DNA from 2 places in the Chryseobacterium sp. AG844 genome. Region 2 is predicted to be linked to the other one. Evidence: riboswitches for the same ligand, from Rfam matches in the RefSeq annotation. Region 2 holds a riboswitch; the other holds the start of a gene.

The links. Region 2 has a riboswitch for S-adenosylmethionine ahead of DEU40_RS11080 (TonB-dependent receptor plug domain-containing protein). Riboswitches for the same ligand answer to the same signal wherever they lie in the genome.
Region 1: linked by a shared signal. The riboswitch ahead of DEU40_RS03055 (SusC/RagA family TonB-linked outer membrane protein) and the one ahead of DEU40_RS11080 (TonB-dependent receptor plug domain-containing protein) in region 2 are both predicted to bind S-adenosylmethionine.

What each region holds. Positions count from the first base shown of each region.
Region 1 covers NZ_QGTV01000002.1:218,757-226,541, forward strand. Annotated here, with positions in the region: gene pckA (phosphoenolpyruvate carboxykinase (ATP)) at 1-134, shown strand, start outside; gene DEU40_RS03045 (hypothetical protein) at 185-622, opposite strand; gene DEU40_RS03050 (type II 3-dehydroquinate dehydratase) at 687-1,094, opposite strand; SAM riboswitch class I at 1,338-1,436, shown strand; gene DEU40_RS03055 (SusC/RagA family TonB-linked outer membrane protein) at 1,520-4,453, shown strand; gene DEU40_RS03060 (RagB/SusD family nutrient uptake outer membrane protein) at 4,472-5,965, shown strand; gene DEU40_RS03070 (hypothetical protein) at 6,954-7,436, opposite strand; gene DEU40_RS03075 (adhesion glycoprotein serine-rich repeat-containing protein) at 7,444-7,785, opposite strand, start outside.
Region 2 covers NZ_QGTV01000009.1:98,953-106,737, reverse strand. Annotated here, with positions in the region: gene thiH (2-iminoacetate synthase ThiH) at 1-1,048, shown strand, start outside; gene DEU40_RS11090 (HesA/MoeB/ThiF family protein) at 1,188-1,895, shown strand; gene DEU40_RS11085 (TonB-dependent receptor domain-containing protein) at 2,088-4,313, opposite strand; SAM-I-IV-variant riboswitch at 4,431-4,528, shown strand; gene DEU40_RS11080 (TonB-dependent receptor plug domain-containing protein) at 4,827-7,571, shown strand; gene DEU40_RS11075 (DUF5694 domain-containing protein) at 7,628-7,785, opposite strand, start outside.

The DNA of each region.
Region 1 (7,785 bases), on a different contig from region 2:
GTGCTTCAGAATGGGAAGAAAAAGCAAAAGATCTTGCTTCAAGATATATCAAGAATTTTGAGCAGTACTGTAATACTGAAGAAGGTAAGAAATTAGTTGCTTCAGGACCTCAATTGCAGGAACAGACTATCTAATAGTTACCAATCAACATACAAAAAGCCTCATCACTGATGAGGCTTTCTTATTAGTATTTTTTACAACTTTCAATCAATTCATTCTGTTCATCCAGTTTCAGGACTGTTGATTTGATTGATTCTTCAGTCAGATATTTTATAATCATAAAATGCTTTGAAGAAAAGTAAGACTTTCCGTCCAATATTTTATTTAAATACTTTGGGGTAGTGAAGGTCATCCAATATTTTGTTTTGTCAGAAAATTCAATGGTGACTTCTATTGCAGATTCAGTATCCTCTACTATTTCATCATCAATATGAATGGAAATAATTTCCGGTTCTTTCTCCAAGCAGAAATAAAACTTAGAATACCATCTGAGCTTTCCTTCATCATTCCAGATTCTTATATTTTCAGCATTTATTTCTTCAACGATATAAGATTTTCTTTTTGTTAATTGTCTGGAATTTACCCCAATGCTTTTACAGTAAATCTTATCCTTTATCTTCATAAATTATTTTTCATAATCATCTGTGAAAATCTGTGAAATCCGTGGTTAAATAAAAAAGTATAAGTTATTTTAAACTTAATAAGGCCAACCGATACCCATCCATTCCAAAGCCTGATAAGACTGCATCCGTATTAGCTGCTGTTACAGATTTCTGTCTGAATTCCTCTCTTTTATAGATATTGCTGATATGAACTTCTACTTTAGGTTTTCTGATATTTTTTAAACAGTCTGCAATCGCATATGAATAGTGAGTATAAGCCCCGGGATTGATCACTACTGCATCGAAGTCATCTTCCTGAAGCCTGTTGATAAGTTCTCCCTCAATATTAGACTGATAATATTTTAATTCATGAGTCTGAAACTCGGATCTTAAATTTTCCAAATAACTTTCCATAGAAACATTTCCATAGATTTCCGGTTCTCTTGTGCCCAACAGATTGAGGTTAGGGCCGTTAATGATCAAAACTTTCATACCATAAAATTAAAAACTTTTTTCAATTAAAGATCAAAAATTTCTGGACAGATTTAATTTGTTGTATTGAATTATTGATAATGATATTTGTCATGTTTAAGAAAGTAGTAAAGCTTGTAACTCTTTACTGTGATGGATTTTATTAAAAAATTAAGTTAATTTTTGAAAATTTATCATGAAAAATAAATAAGTCTACTTGTTTTGTAGACTAAAAGTTTTTAGCTTTGCAACCATATTTCGATCGGCTTATAAAGAAAGATGGAGGGAACTGACCCTATGAAGTCTTGACAACCTACCCGTGGGGCAAGGTGTTACGTTCAGCCTTTTAAGGAAAAATAAGCATTTGGTTTATCGTATTTATCGATGCCCTTTGCTGATTTTTCTGCAAAGGGCTAAATTTTAATATATGATAACTAAAATTGATTATGATTAGCAAAAATTTATTCAATTCTAAAGCCTGGATACCTCCGGTTGCTGCTTTTTTTCTTGGAGTCACCAGTGTAAGTGCACAGAATTCCAGGGCGAAAAAAGATAGTCTTCATGAAAAGGAGCTTGATGAAGTAGTTGTGGTAGCTTATGGAAAAGCAAAAAGAAACAGCTATACCGGTTCTGTAGCCACCATTTCCAGTGATAAAATCAATAACAGACCTGTAACCAATATTACCAAAGCATTGGAAGGGCAGGTTGCAGGGATTCAGACGACCAGTGCCTCAGGGCAGCCGGGTGCGGTTTCTACTATCAGAATCAGAGGAATCGGTTCTATCAGTGCTTCCAGTGATCCTTTATATGTAGTGGATGGAATTCCTTTTGACGGAAATATTAACTCTATCAGCCCAAGTGATATTGAATCCATCAGTGTTTTGAAAGACGCTACAGCAAGTGCTTTGTATGGCTCAAGAGGGGCAAACGGAATTATCATCATCACTACAAAATCAGGAAAAAAAGGAGACGCAAAAGTTAATTTTAATATCAACCAGGGATTCTCAGGAAGAGCTGTCAAAGATTATGAACAGGTAAACACAGATCAGTACTTTCAATTATATTGGGAAGCATTACGAAACGGATATCAGTCTGGTAAAGTTTCTTCTCAGCAGGCCGCTCAGATGGCAACAGATAATCTTGTTTCTACCCTTGGGATCAATCCCTATGGAACTGCTTATCCAAAACCGGTAGGAACAGATGGAAAACTATTACCGGGAGCATCACCACTCTGGAATGACGACTGGAGAGATATTTTACAGAGAGTGGCCTCAAGAAACCAGATGGATCTTGATATCAGCGGAGGAAGTGAGAAAAGTAATTACTTCTTTTCCCTTGGTTATCTGGACGACAAAGGTATGGCCATTGAATCTGGTTTTAAAAGATATAATACCAGGCTGAAAATTAATTCCGAAGTTAAAAAATGGCTGAATGTTGGAGTAAATTTAAGCTATACGAACAGTATTCAGCAGGCGCCTACTTCTTCGGATTCAAAAGCGAGTAATATCATCAATGCGGCAAGATTCATTCCTTCATTCTATCCTTATTATGAAAGAAATGCAGACGGCACTTACGTTTTGGATGCCGACGGAAATCCGATCTATGATTTTGGAAAATACAGGCCTACGAATGCACTTCAGAACCAAAATGCGGCTGCAACGTTGCCATTGGACAAAAACGAAAATAAAGAAGATAACTTTTCAGGGAAAGGATTCATGGAATTCACTTTCTTGCCGGAGTTAAAATTCAAAACAAGCTTCTCTGTTGATCTGGTGAATTATAACGGACATTATTATTCAAATCCATTACTTGGGCAAGGTGCTGAAATTGGAGGTTCGGTGACGAAGACCAATACCAGAACACTTTCCTATACAACCAGCAATATTCTGACGTATGATAAAAAGTTTGGAAAGCATCACGTTAATGCATTAGCAGGTCATGAATTCTACAAATACGATTATCAGACGATTTCAGGAACGAGAAGTCAGTTTTCACTGCCTTATTACTATGAGCCGGATGCTGCTTCTCTGCTGGGAAGTTTCAGTGGAAACAGTAATAAATTAAGCTTATTGAGTTTCCTTGGAAAAGTAGAGTATGACTACAATAATACTTACTTTTTATCTGCATCGGGAAGAGCAGACAGTTCTTCAAGATTTGCGAAAGATAACAGATGGGGCAGGTTTTGGTCAGTGGGAGGTTCGTGGAAAATTTCGAATGAGGAATTTATTAAAAGCCTGAATGTTTTCAATCAGTTGACATTGCGTGCCAGTTACGGAGGTCAGGGGAATGATAAATTACTTAGACCCAACGGACAACCGCTTTATTACGCTTATCAGGAGCTGTACAGATTTATCAGTCTTGGTGGAGAACCGGGAACAACATTGGAGAAAACATCTACCAATAATGTGAAATGGGAAACCAACCTTAACTTAAACGTAGGATTGGAATTCGCTATTTTGAATAACAGAGTTAAAGGAAATATTGAATACTTCAAAAGAAAAAGCCAGGATCTTCTGTTTAACATGCCGGTGGCACCATCATTGGGAATCAGTGATTACCCTGCTAATATCGGAACCATTCAGAATACAGGGTTTGAATTTTCATTATTTACAACACCGGTTAAGAATGTTGATTTCCAGTGGAATGTGGATGTGAACTTAAGTACTTTAAACAATAAAGTCACAAAATTACCTGGCGGTTCTCTTGTAGTAGGAACCAAGCTGTTAACGGTAGGAGGTTCTGTGTACGATTTCTTTATTCCGGAATGGGTAGGTGTAGATCCAAGCAATGGAAAGCCATTGTGGAAAACAGTTTCTACCGATGCCAGTGGAAATTCAGTGGAAGGAACGACTTCAGAATACTCAAAAGCGACAAAACTATTGCAAGGTTCTGCATTGCCTAAACTGACAGGTGGAATCAGCACAAGTATCACCTATAAGAATTTTGATTTTTCAGGATTATTGACCTTCAAAATCGGAGGGAAAATTCTGGATACCGATTATACTTCCATTATGCATAACGGAAGTGCCGGAGGACGTGCGTGGAGTTCTGAAATTCTGAACAGATGGACACCGGATAATCCATATACAGATGTTCCCGCATTGAGCACAACAACAAATAACTGGACATCAACGTCTTCAAGATTCCTGTATTCAGGTACTTATGCAAGACTTAAAAATGTAAGCTTGGGATATACACTTCCTGAAGATTATTTTGAGAAAATAGGATTGAAAAAATTCAGAATTTATATCCAGGCAGAAAACTTTCTCACATTCTATAAACATAAAGGAATGGATCCTGAGCAGGCTTTGGACGGAACCACGTATTACAGATATCCTGCCATGAGAACGATCACTTTTGGTCTTCAGGCAACTCTTTAACCTTTTAAAATTGAAACAATGAAACAATTAAAATATATATCATTTGCTCTTATCGGATTTTTGTCGTTGGCAAGCTGCGAAAGCGAGCTGGATACAGCTCCTACTGATCAGGCCAGCAGTGTAGAAGTTTTCAAAACAGCCGAAAGTGCTGAGACGGTAGTGAACGGTACCTGGGCAAAGTTTAATAATGACGGAACAACCTATGCCAATATCGGGTATTCCACTGTGTTGAGAGCCAGTGATGCTATGGGAAGTGATGTGGCAGTATTGACCAACAAGTATGGTTTCGCTTCTACCTATGCCTTTACAGAAATGGTTAACAGTACAGCAAGCCGCCCGCTGTTTATCTGGACGATGTTGTATTCCACTATCAATAATATGAATAATGTGATTACAAGAATTGATGGCACAGAAGGCAGCCAGGAGAAAAAGGATCAGGTGAAAGGCCAGGCAAAAGCCTTACGTGCTTTCTGTTACCTGAATCTGGCAAGCTTTTATCAGTTCAGCTATCTTAAAGACAAATCAGCATTGACAGCCCCGATTTATACAGAACCTTCCACAACAAGCACAGTAGGGAAGAAGAGAGCAAGCCTTGAAGAAATCTATACATTGATTAAAAGTGATCTTACCGACGCCGATAACCTATTGAAAAATTATACAAGAAATAATAAGGATAAGATCAATCGTTCTGTGGTAAACGGACTTTTAGCAAGAACTTACCTGAATACAGGAGAATGGAGCAAAGCTTCAGCATCAGCAAAAATTGCAAGGGAAGGTTTCCCGCTGATGGCTCCGGAAAAGTATAAAGAAGGTTTCAATGATATCAACAACGCAGAATGGATCTGGGGACATGCACAGACCCAGGAACAGTCTGATGAAAGTTATGCCTTCCATTATCTGGATGTATCTTCCTCAGGAAGTTATTATTACAGCTTTATGGCGGATCCTTATTTTAAAGACCTTTTTGATACTAATGATATCAGATCTCAATTGTTTTCATGGGACGGACAGAAAGGTAGAGAAGGATTGCTGAGGTATGCCAAGTTTAAATTTAAGCCAACTCTTATTGCAGACATTGTCTACATGAGAGCTGCAGAAATGTATCTGATCGAAGCGGAATCGGAAGCCAGAAACGGAAATGTTTCTCAAGCGGTAGTAGTATTGAATCAGTTGAAATCTGCCAGAAATGCTAATATTTATAATGGTTCATTAACACAGAATGCAGTAGTAGATGCCGTTCTGATTGAAAGAAGAAAAGAATTATTCGGAGAAGGATTTTCCCTTTCAGATATTATCAGAACGCAAGGGACAGTAGTGAGAAAACCGTTTGTAGATGCAGATGGAAAACCGATAAAAGTTCAGGTAACTACACCGGACGGTACCGTGAAAACTGTAGACGGTAAAGGACATTCTGTTCTTGATTTACCGGATAAATCTGCTTTTGTACCAAATAGTAATTATTATTTATTCAGTATTCCACAAAGAGAATTTGAGAATAACCCGAATTTATAAGATATAGTCCATAATTAGATTGATTTTTTAAGCCACTGCTTTTGCGGTGGTTTTTTATTTTTAAAACGTATCAAAAAAACAAAATCAGAATAGGAAAATTCCTACTCTGATTTAAGTATGTTTGAGTTATCAATAAGCTGATCACTGGGATGTAACTTATAGATTACAAATTTATAGTACATTCTATTCAACGAGTAAAAGCTTGATAAGTAAAAAAATAAACAAAGCTATAGGAAACCAGAGGATAAAACCTGTGAGCACGTAAGCTATTTTATATTCAAAGTCATTAAATTTTATAGTATCCAATCTTTTTTTTCTGATTAAAGCAAAAAAGGGTATTGTTAATATAATGAAAAAGGCATATTTCACCAACTTGTTATTCGTTGAAAATCCCAGAACAGTAGAAATTTTATTGATTATAATAAATACAAAATCTACACTTTGAGGAATTAAAAAAAAAGTATAGAGGAATGTATATATAAAAAAAATGAGAATGCTATTCATATAAGCATCACTATCAGTTTTATTTCGTTTTTTCAAAAACTGATAGATCATGAAAGGTATAAATAAAAAGTATTTCATTTAGTGTGCAAAATTAAACTTTTGATTACTAATTAAGGGTTTAATGGTATTTTTGATACTCTTGTACATGGCTTTTCCTAAAGATTTTCCTCCATTAAAATATTTGTCGATTGCGCTCCCTATTTAACCATAGGCAAAATCGGGATCATAAAGAATATTCTGTTCTTAATTTACCGGATAAATCTGCTTTTGTACCAAATAGTAATTATTATTTATTCAGTATTCCTCAGAGAGAGTTTGAGAATAACCCGAATTTATAAGATATAGTCCATAATTAGATTGATTTTTAAGCCACTGCTTTTGCGGTGGTTTTTTAATGATTTTTATTAAATAAAAATCCCCCAATTTTCGGGGGATTGATTTATATAATAGTTTTGTTTTGCTAGCACATGTAAAACATTGCTATTTATTTTTGTATAAATTCATCCGGAAATTGCAACCTATACGTAGGTAAAATGAATTCATATAGTTTTGCTTCAATCTGGACATATTTCTCCTTATCAGTAAAGCTTTCATTGCATGGGAAATTCTCAATATTTTTATCCTTATTAAAACTGATTGTTGAGCTTGATAAGAGTTCGTTATTATCAGCAAATATACAATTGCGTAAATTTTTAGGTTTAAGCTTTAAATATAAATCATAAATGTCTTGAAGATTTTGTTGTGTCAGGTTTACCTTGACTGCTTTTGTCTTATAGTTCCCATCAGGATATAATTGTTTTACTTGATAAATTGCAGTTTTACTATCATAAGATTTAATTTCATCAATGACTTTATTATAATACAAAATATCCTTGTAGAATAAATGAAGTTTATCTTTTTTTTGGGTGAAACAACTTTGTGTACTTAAGATAAGTAAAACTAAAGTGATTATTTTATAATTTTTCATATGACATTTATTTTGTATAAAACATAAATCGGTTGAATACTGGCATAAGCTTATTATATGCGTTGTCAACTATACTTCGGGAGATTTGGTCTAAATTATTATATAGTCTACTAATAACGGATGGTCTCCAGTAAAAGCCGCTGTTTAATCTTTCTGTCGGTGTTACAAAATTTCTGTCTGCGTATAAGTGCTCTAATTTAGCCATCCCTAAATGTTCGCTGCTATCTGATTTTAGCTGCACATCAAGCAATCCTATTTTTTGAGAATATGCATGCCCTGTCTCATGTACCATCGTTGCTGCTAAAAGCTTTTTGTTTTGTGCTGTTATAGGTGCGTATACAATATCAGA
Region 2 (7,785 bases):
TCTGGCCGATGTAAGATACAGTCTTCAGAAGAAAAACAAAACGATTGATGATTTCCTCAATCTTCTGTCACCAGCCGCTTCTCAGGAACTTGAAATGATGGCAGTGATGACGAGGGCACTTACCCAGAAACGATTCGGAAAAACCATTCAGTTGTATGCACCGCTGTATCTCAGCAATGAATGCCAGAATATTTGTACCTACTGCGGATTCAGTCTTGATAACAATCTGAAAAGGAAGACCCTTTCTGATACGGAGCTGATGATTGAAGCATCAGTCCTGAAATTAATGGGAGTGAATCATGTATTACTGGTAAGCGGTGAAGCCAATAAAATAGTGGGTGTACCTTATTTTCAGAATGCTGTCCGTAAGTTAAAGCCACATTTTTCCAATATTTCCATTGAAGTTCAGCCTTTAATGGAAGATGAATACAAACTGCTTCATGATGAAGGGGTACATTCCGTATTGGTCTATCAGGAAACCTATCATCAGGATGTTTACAGGGAGTACCATCCGAAAGGTAAAAAATCAAATTTCCATTTTCGTCTGGAAACTCCCGACAGGATAGGAAGAGCAGGAATTCATAAGATCGGGTTGGGGGTCCTGCTTGGGCTTGAAGATTGGAGAGTAGACAGCTTTTTCAATGCCTTACACATCGATTATCTTCAAAAACAGTACTGGAAAAGTAAATTTTCTGTTTCCTTTCCAAGACTCAGACCTGCCGAAGGAATTATTGAACCCAATTTTATCATGGAAGATAAAGATCTTCTTCAGCTGATCTGTGCTTACAGAATCTGGAATGAAGACCTTGAGATTTCCATATCTACCAGAGAAAATGAAGTGTTCAGAAACAATATTGTCTCTCTGGGAGCAACTGCTATGAGTGCGGGTTCAAAAACAAATCCTGGTGGTTATGCAGTGGATAAAGAATCTTTAGAACAGTTTGAAACCAGCGACGAACGAAGTATGGAAGAGATTAAAACAATGATCAAAAAAGCAGGCTATGATCCTGTAATGAAAGACTGGGACTCTGTTTACAGTGGATTTTAAAATTTTAAAACCATTAATGACTTTGAAGAAGTGAAGTTGAATTAAGAAAAATCAAAGATTTTTAAGACAGCTTTTTCAAGCGAAGTTCAACTTAACTATTCTTAAAAGCTTAAAGAATCTTAATGGTTCAATGATAACTATGAAAGAAGATTATTTTTCACGGTACAGCCGGCAGATATTTATTGATGAGATTGGATTGGAAGGACAAAAGAAAATAAGGTCATCCAAAGTTCTTGTCATTGGGGCAGGAGGTTTGGGAAGTCCTGCTATTCAATATCTGGCCGCAGCAGGAGTAGGAACTTTGGGTGTTGCAGATTTTGATGAGGTTGAACTTCATAATCTGAACCGGCAGATCGTCCATACCGAAAACAGAGTGGGATTATCCAAAGTGAAAAGTGCTGAAATCTTTGTAAAAGAAATCAATCATCAGGTTACATTCATAGGAATTGAAGGAAAAATTAATAATGATAATGCTGAGGAAATCCTTGCTCAATATGATATTATTATTGATGGTTCAGACAATTTTACAACAAGATACCTGGTAAATGATACCTGCATAAAACTTAATAAAACTCTGGTTTACGGAAGTATCTTAGGATTTTCAGGCCAAGTTGCTGTGTTTAATCATAACGGAAGTAAAAACTTAAGAGATATTTTCCCGGAACCGCCTTTCGATGAGGATGTACCGGATTGTGACAGTCTTGGCGTTTTGGGAGCTCTTCCCGGAATGATAGGCAGTATGATGGCACTTCAGGTATTAAAAATCATAACAGATCTTCCGGTAAGTTTAAATCAGCTGACATTGGTAGACACGCTGAACTGGAGATTTCAGACGGTAGATTTCTGATGTAAATGTAAACACTAATGTCACTACTATTTTCAAAAATAACACGATTTTATTAGTAATACATATCAATAGGAACGGGCTTTAGCCCGTTTTACTTTTATAAAACCATCCATTGGCTTTAGCTAAAACTTACCTTCAAAAAAATAGGAGGTAATTATTTACCGCCTATTTTTATTTTATTACAAAGAAGGATTATTGTGCCTGCTGCATTACACCTCCGGTATCTTCTTTTTTGGTCTGATTTAAAATATTCGGATCTTCTTTCGCCAATTTATTTCTCGTCGGAATTTTATAGTTGATGGAAAGTCCGAAATTTCTTGTGTCGTATTTGCTGTAGATCATCACCGGATTTCCTGATGGCGGATTAGAACGTACCTGCATCACCTGTCCATTGAAAATATCGTTTGCAAAAACAGAAAGTGTCAGACGGTTGTTCATAAACTTCTTCGTCAATGTAATATCAAACGAGTTGTTGAACGGCTTCTCTGCAGTAAAGTAGAAATATCCTGCCTTTGGAGTCAGATAGCTGTAATTGGCTGTCAGTTTGATGTCTTTAGGCAAAATAATCTGCGTCATGATATTGAAGATCCAGAACCCTTTATTGTTCAGATTATCAATTTCATGCTTCTGATATCCTGCATATAAGTACATGAAGTTAATTTTATCCGGATTGAAATTAAATTTCATGATTTCACTCAAAGGCTTACTGAAAATCATAAAAGGAACCGGTAATCCCACATTGAAATTGTGAATTTTCATATTGGAAATATTCACCTGCTCATTGAAGAGTTTTCTTCCGTCTTTTCGGATGATCTGCGCTACCTGATTGCTTGCTGAGCTTACGCTATACCCGATAAACGCATAATCAAAAGCTGATATTTTCAATTCATAATTATCAAAAATAGTAGGCTGTAGATTCGGGTTACCATTTACTTCTGTACTAGGTCCCGAGAATGTTACGTTATTCGGGTTCAGGGCAGAAATACTAGGCAGACTGATTTTCCTGTTGTAATTTGCGGCAATATAAACCTGATTCATCATGTTATACTGTACACTTGCGTTAGGGAAAAATTTAAATTTATTGAAGGGAATTAAATTAGCCTCTACCAGTTTTGCATCTTTATCAAAATATCTTGTTACCCCGGAAATATCATAATTTTCAGCACGGGATCCCAACGTGAAATCAAACTTTTTCAGTTTAGCCTGAAACTCTAAATACGTTGAAGCAGTCTGTCTCTGATATTCCAGATTGGTCAGGCCAAAACTTTCTGTATCATAATCCTGCCTTTCATATAATCCTCCAAAACTTACTTTCCCACCATCAAGAAGCTTGATCGGCTGTGCGTAATCTACTTTGAAGTTGGCAATATTCATCACAGATTTATTATTCAGAATATCTTTTAATCCATTGGTAGGGCTATCAAGAGGCTCATTGGGAAAAGTTACAAACGTCCCATCCTGAAAGTAATTATCCTGAGAAAATTTGCTGTCTGATCTTGTATACCCAAACTGGAAATCCAGTTTTTGAGATTTGTCAGCAAAACGCTTCTGATAGGTTACAACTGCTTCCTGTCTTAAATTATTGGTATGGGCAACGTCAGAAGAAGTATAAAAAGCTTCTTTTAAATCTTTCGGGTTTCTCTTGAACGGTAAATCTCCATGCCCGTCACTTAAAGTGTAGTTGTCATTATTATTGTGATAAATATCGTAGTTCAATAATAACCTGTCCTGTCCCAGATCAAAAGTTAATCCGGATTTTGCAAAATATCCGCGTGCGTATCTATCGGTATGGCTTGTTAGAAGCTCATCCTGCTGGCCATTCAGCATACTTTCACGGTAATTCTGCCCCACATTCAGCTGCCATCCGAAATATTTATTTCTTGCATTTAAATTAACGGAATTCGTAGTTCTGCTTCTGTATTGGTCATAATTTGTGAAAGAATAATTTCCTGAATAAGTAGCGGTTAAATATTTATTTGCATTTTTGTTGGTAATGATATTCATGATGGCACCTCCGGAAGTTGCCGGAAACTCAGCACCTGGTTGCGTGATCACTTCAATTCTTTCTACGGAATTGGCCGGCATCCCTTCAAGGAAGGAGTTCAATTCATTGGAAGTGATGTTCAGAGGTCTTCCGTTAAGATATACTTCCAGCATTTTTCCCTGATACATCATCCCGGCAATATCGGTAGATACAAGTCCCGGAAGTTTTTTTATTCCTTCCAGAACATTTCCGTTATTCAGCTGAGGCTGCTCAGAAAAGTCAAAAATAGTACGGTCTGCTTTTTGTTCAACGGCTTTTTTAGTTTTGGTAATGACTACGCCTTCAATTTGTTTTTCCTGTGGTTTATTATTTTTTTCTTGTGAAAAAACAAAAACAGAGCTTAGTAAGGATAAAGCGAAAATTGTTTTTTTCATAATGTTTTACTGTTATCCGGTTAGACGCTGAAAAAGATAATTTGTTACGCTAAAATGTTGAAAATCGAAAATTTAGGCTAAATTTTTTTTATTTCGGAAATAATTATATCTTTGCCGGGTAATTATCAAGAATCTCTAGATGGGATAGCAACCTGCAAAAACAAGCAAGGTGCTGCAATCGATAAGCCGGATCTTCCGGAAAAAATGTTTATCATTTCTATCATTACTCCCATCTTGAATTTTTGTTTTAAAAGTTAAAATCAAATGTTTAAAGACAAGGGAAATCACATTCCATCAGTAATTTTTTATTCTTCAGATCATGAAGTGAGCCTTCATTACTCTGATATGTTCTCATGCCATTTCTACATGCGCATGTGTTGTTGTTTCTAGCCTTTTCTATTTCTAAAAAATAATACAAACATTTCGAATTCTATGGTAACCTTACAATTTAGGGCTACAGGATCTGTATTGCTTAAAAAACAAATTTCATCAACAAAAAAGTACACAACAAACATGCATAATTTCAAAAAAAAAATTTTTATTCCTTCTATCGTGCTTATTTCTTCATTTTATTACGCACAGACGGACACTTTACAATCGAAGAAAATAGAAGATGTGGTCATCCTTGGATCAAGGGGTTCCGGAAGATCTTTGACGGATACTCCTGTTCCGGTGGATATCATTAATATATCTAAAATTTTAAAACAGAGCCCGACGAATAATATCAGCCAGGCTTTAAACTATATCGTACCTTCATTTTCATCCACATCAAATACTGTAAATGACGGAACTGATTTTGTGGATCCGGCAATGTTGAGGGGATTAGGACCAGATCAGGTTTTGGTTTTACTCAACGGAAAAAGAAGGTATCAGTCTTCACTGATTAATGTTACCCTTACGCCGGGAAGAGGTTCTGTGGGAACCGACCTTAATGCTATTCCTGCTTTTGCATTGGAAAAAATAGAAGTTTTAAGGGATGGAGCTGCTGCCCAGTATGGTTCTGATGCTATTGCGGGAGTGATAAACCTGGGACTGAAAAAAAGGCTTGGATTTTCCGGACAGGTATTTTTAGGCGGATATGCTTCACCTGTTGCCAATAATTTCTCCGGAGGGGTAGACGGACAGACTGTTTCTGTAGACCTTAATTATGGCGCTAAAGTAGGGAAATCCGGATTTTTTAACATTACAGGTTCTGCGCAATACCGTGATCCTTATTCCAGAGCAGGAGTGAGGGAAGGAGATATTTTCAACGCCTATAATGCCATTAATTACCGGGCATTACAGGATGGAGTGAATATTGACGGCTTGTATAAAAACATTACCAATACTTCCAATACTCAGCAAATCATCAATACCATTAAGCAGTATGCAACTAAGGTTGGATATTTCGCACCTGATTTTCAATCTCAGATTTCCTGGGCAAACAGCATTTCTGAGCTTCAAAAAATATTGGGTAAAGATTTTACCTCTGAGGAGCTTAATTACAGAGGATTGGAGAGAAAAGATTTCAGTTTGAGAGCAGGGCAGTCTAAACTGCAGTCCGGACAGCTCTTCTTCAATTCTGAAATTCCTGTAAATGAGGATTGGAAGGTTTATTCATTTGGTGGCTACAGTTACCGTCTTGGTAATGCAGGAGGATTTTACAGGCTTCCAAATAATGAAAGGAATATCAATGCAGTTACTCCCAACGGATATCTGCCTCAGATTGAAGCCACTGTAAATGATTATTCCCTTGCAGCCGGAATTAAAGGAAAATGGGAGGGCTGGAATGTGGATTTCAGTAATACATTCGGGAAAAATGTTTTCGGTTTTGGTGTTGTCAATACTTTTAATGCATCACTTACAGATAGTTCTCCAAGAACCTTTGATGCCGGAGGATCTGAATTCTCACAAAATACCGTCAACCTTGATTTCTCTAAGAAATATGATGTTCTGAAAGGGTTGAACATTGCGTTTGGTGGTGAATACCGACACGAAAATTATAAAGTAAATGCCGGAAAGGAAAACTCTTATGCTTCTTACGATATCTATGGCAGGGTAGTAACGGCAAAAACCCCTGAAAATGAAAAAGTAACCGATTTTTTTGGAAATGTAAGACCCGCAGGAGCTCAGGTTTTCCCCGGCTTCAGTCCTGAAAATGCAGTTTCCGGAAACAGAAACAGTATTGCAGCTTATGCTGATGCAGAACTGGAAATTACGGACAGATGGTTATTGGAAGGAGCTGTACGGTATGAGAATTATTCAGATTTCGGATCTACATCCAATTATAAGGTGGCAACCAATGTAAAACTGGCTTCCAATCTCAACTGGAGAGGAGCTGTTTCTACTGGGTTCAGAGCACCTTCATTAGCACAAATCTATTACAGTTCTACTTCTACGCTGATTCAGCAGGGGAAGACAACGCAGGTAGGTACTTTCAGAAATAATTCTGAGGCTGCACAGGCATTGGGTATTCCAAAATTAAAGCAGGAAACCTCACAATCCTACAGCACAGGAATTACCTGGAAGATTCCGGCATTAAGCCTTACTTTCACAGCAGATGCTTATTTAATAAAGATTAAAGACAGAGTCGTACTGACCGATCTCTTCTATCGCCCTGATGGTAATTTTACTCCTGGCTCGGATCAGGCCGTTCTACAGGATGCTTTTGATCTTGCCAGAGCCAGCGCTGCCAACTTTTTTGCCAATGCAGTAGATTCTCAGACAAAAGGGTTGGATATCACCATTTCCCAGAACTCAAAAATCTCATCAGGAATTTCCCTGGAGAATAATCTGGGAATCAATTTTAATCAGACTAAAAGAATCGGGGATATCCACGCGTCTCCTAAACTGGTAAGTCAGATCAATAATTATTTCTCAGAACCGAACAGAATCTATTTTGAAGAAGCTGTACCCCGTGTGAAAGCTACATTGGGCAATACGGTAAGAGTTTCCGGCTTTACTTTCGTACTGCGTAATTCTTTCTTTGGTAAAGTGACCGATGCAGATGTTGTGGATGCTAACTTTGATGGTGTAACAGGAAGTACAGAGCATTTCATCCTTAACCGACGCGTGATAACAGATCTATCAGTAGGTTACAATTTTAATAAAAATATTTCAGCAACCGTAGGAAGTAATAATATCTTTAATATATTGCCTTCTAAAAGCCCTGCTATAAGCTCGTTAACGGCTGATAACCAGTTTGTCTATTCCAGACAGGTTTCCCAGTATGGTATAGGCGGAAGGTTCTTATTTGTAAGAATTGAATTCAGCTTCTAATATAAGACTGAAGTTTTGATTAAAAAAAGACAGAGCTTCAATCTCTGTCTTTTTATTTATTTCAGTGAAGAAAATTCAATGAATTCATATTCTGCGGAAGAGGTAAAAAGCTGTCTTAATACCGCCGCATGTCCATTTCCTGCAATCACAAGAATTCTGTCTTCTCCATTGTGAGGAATGTTTTGAATATTGCGGAACATTCTCAGGTTTCTGC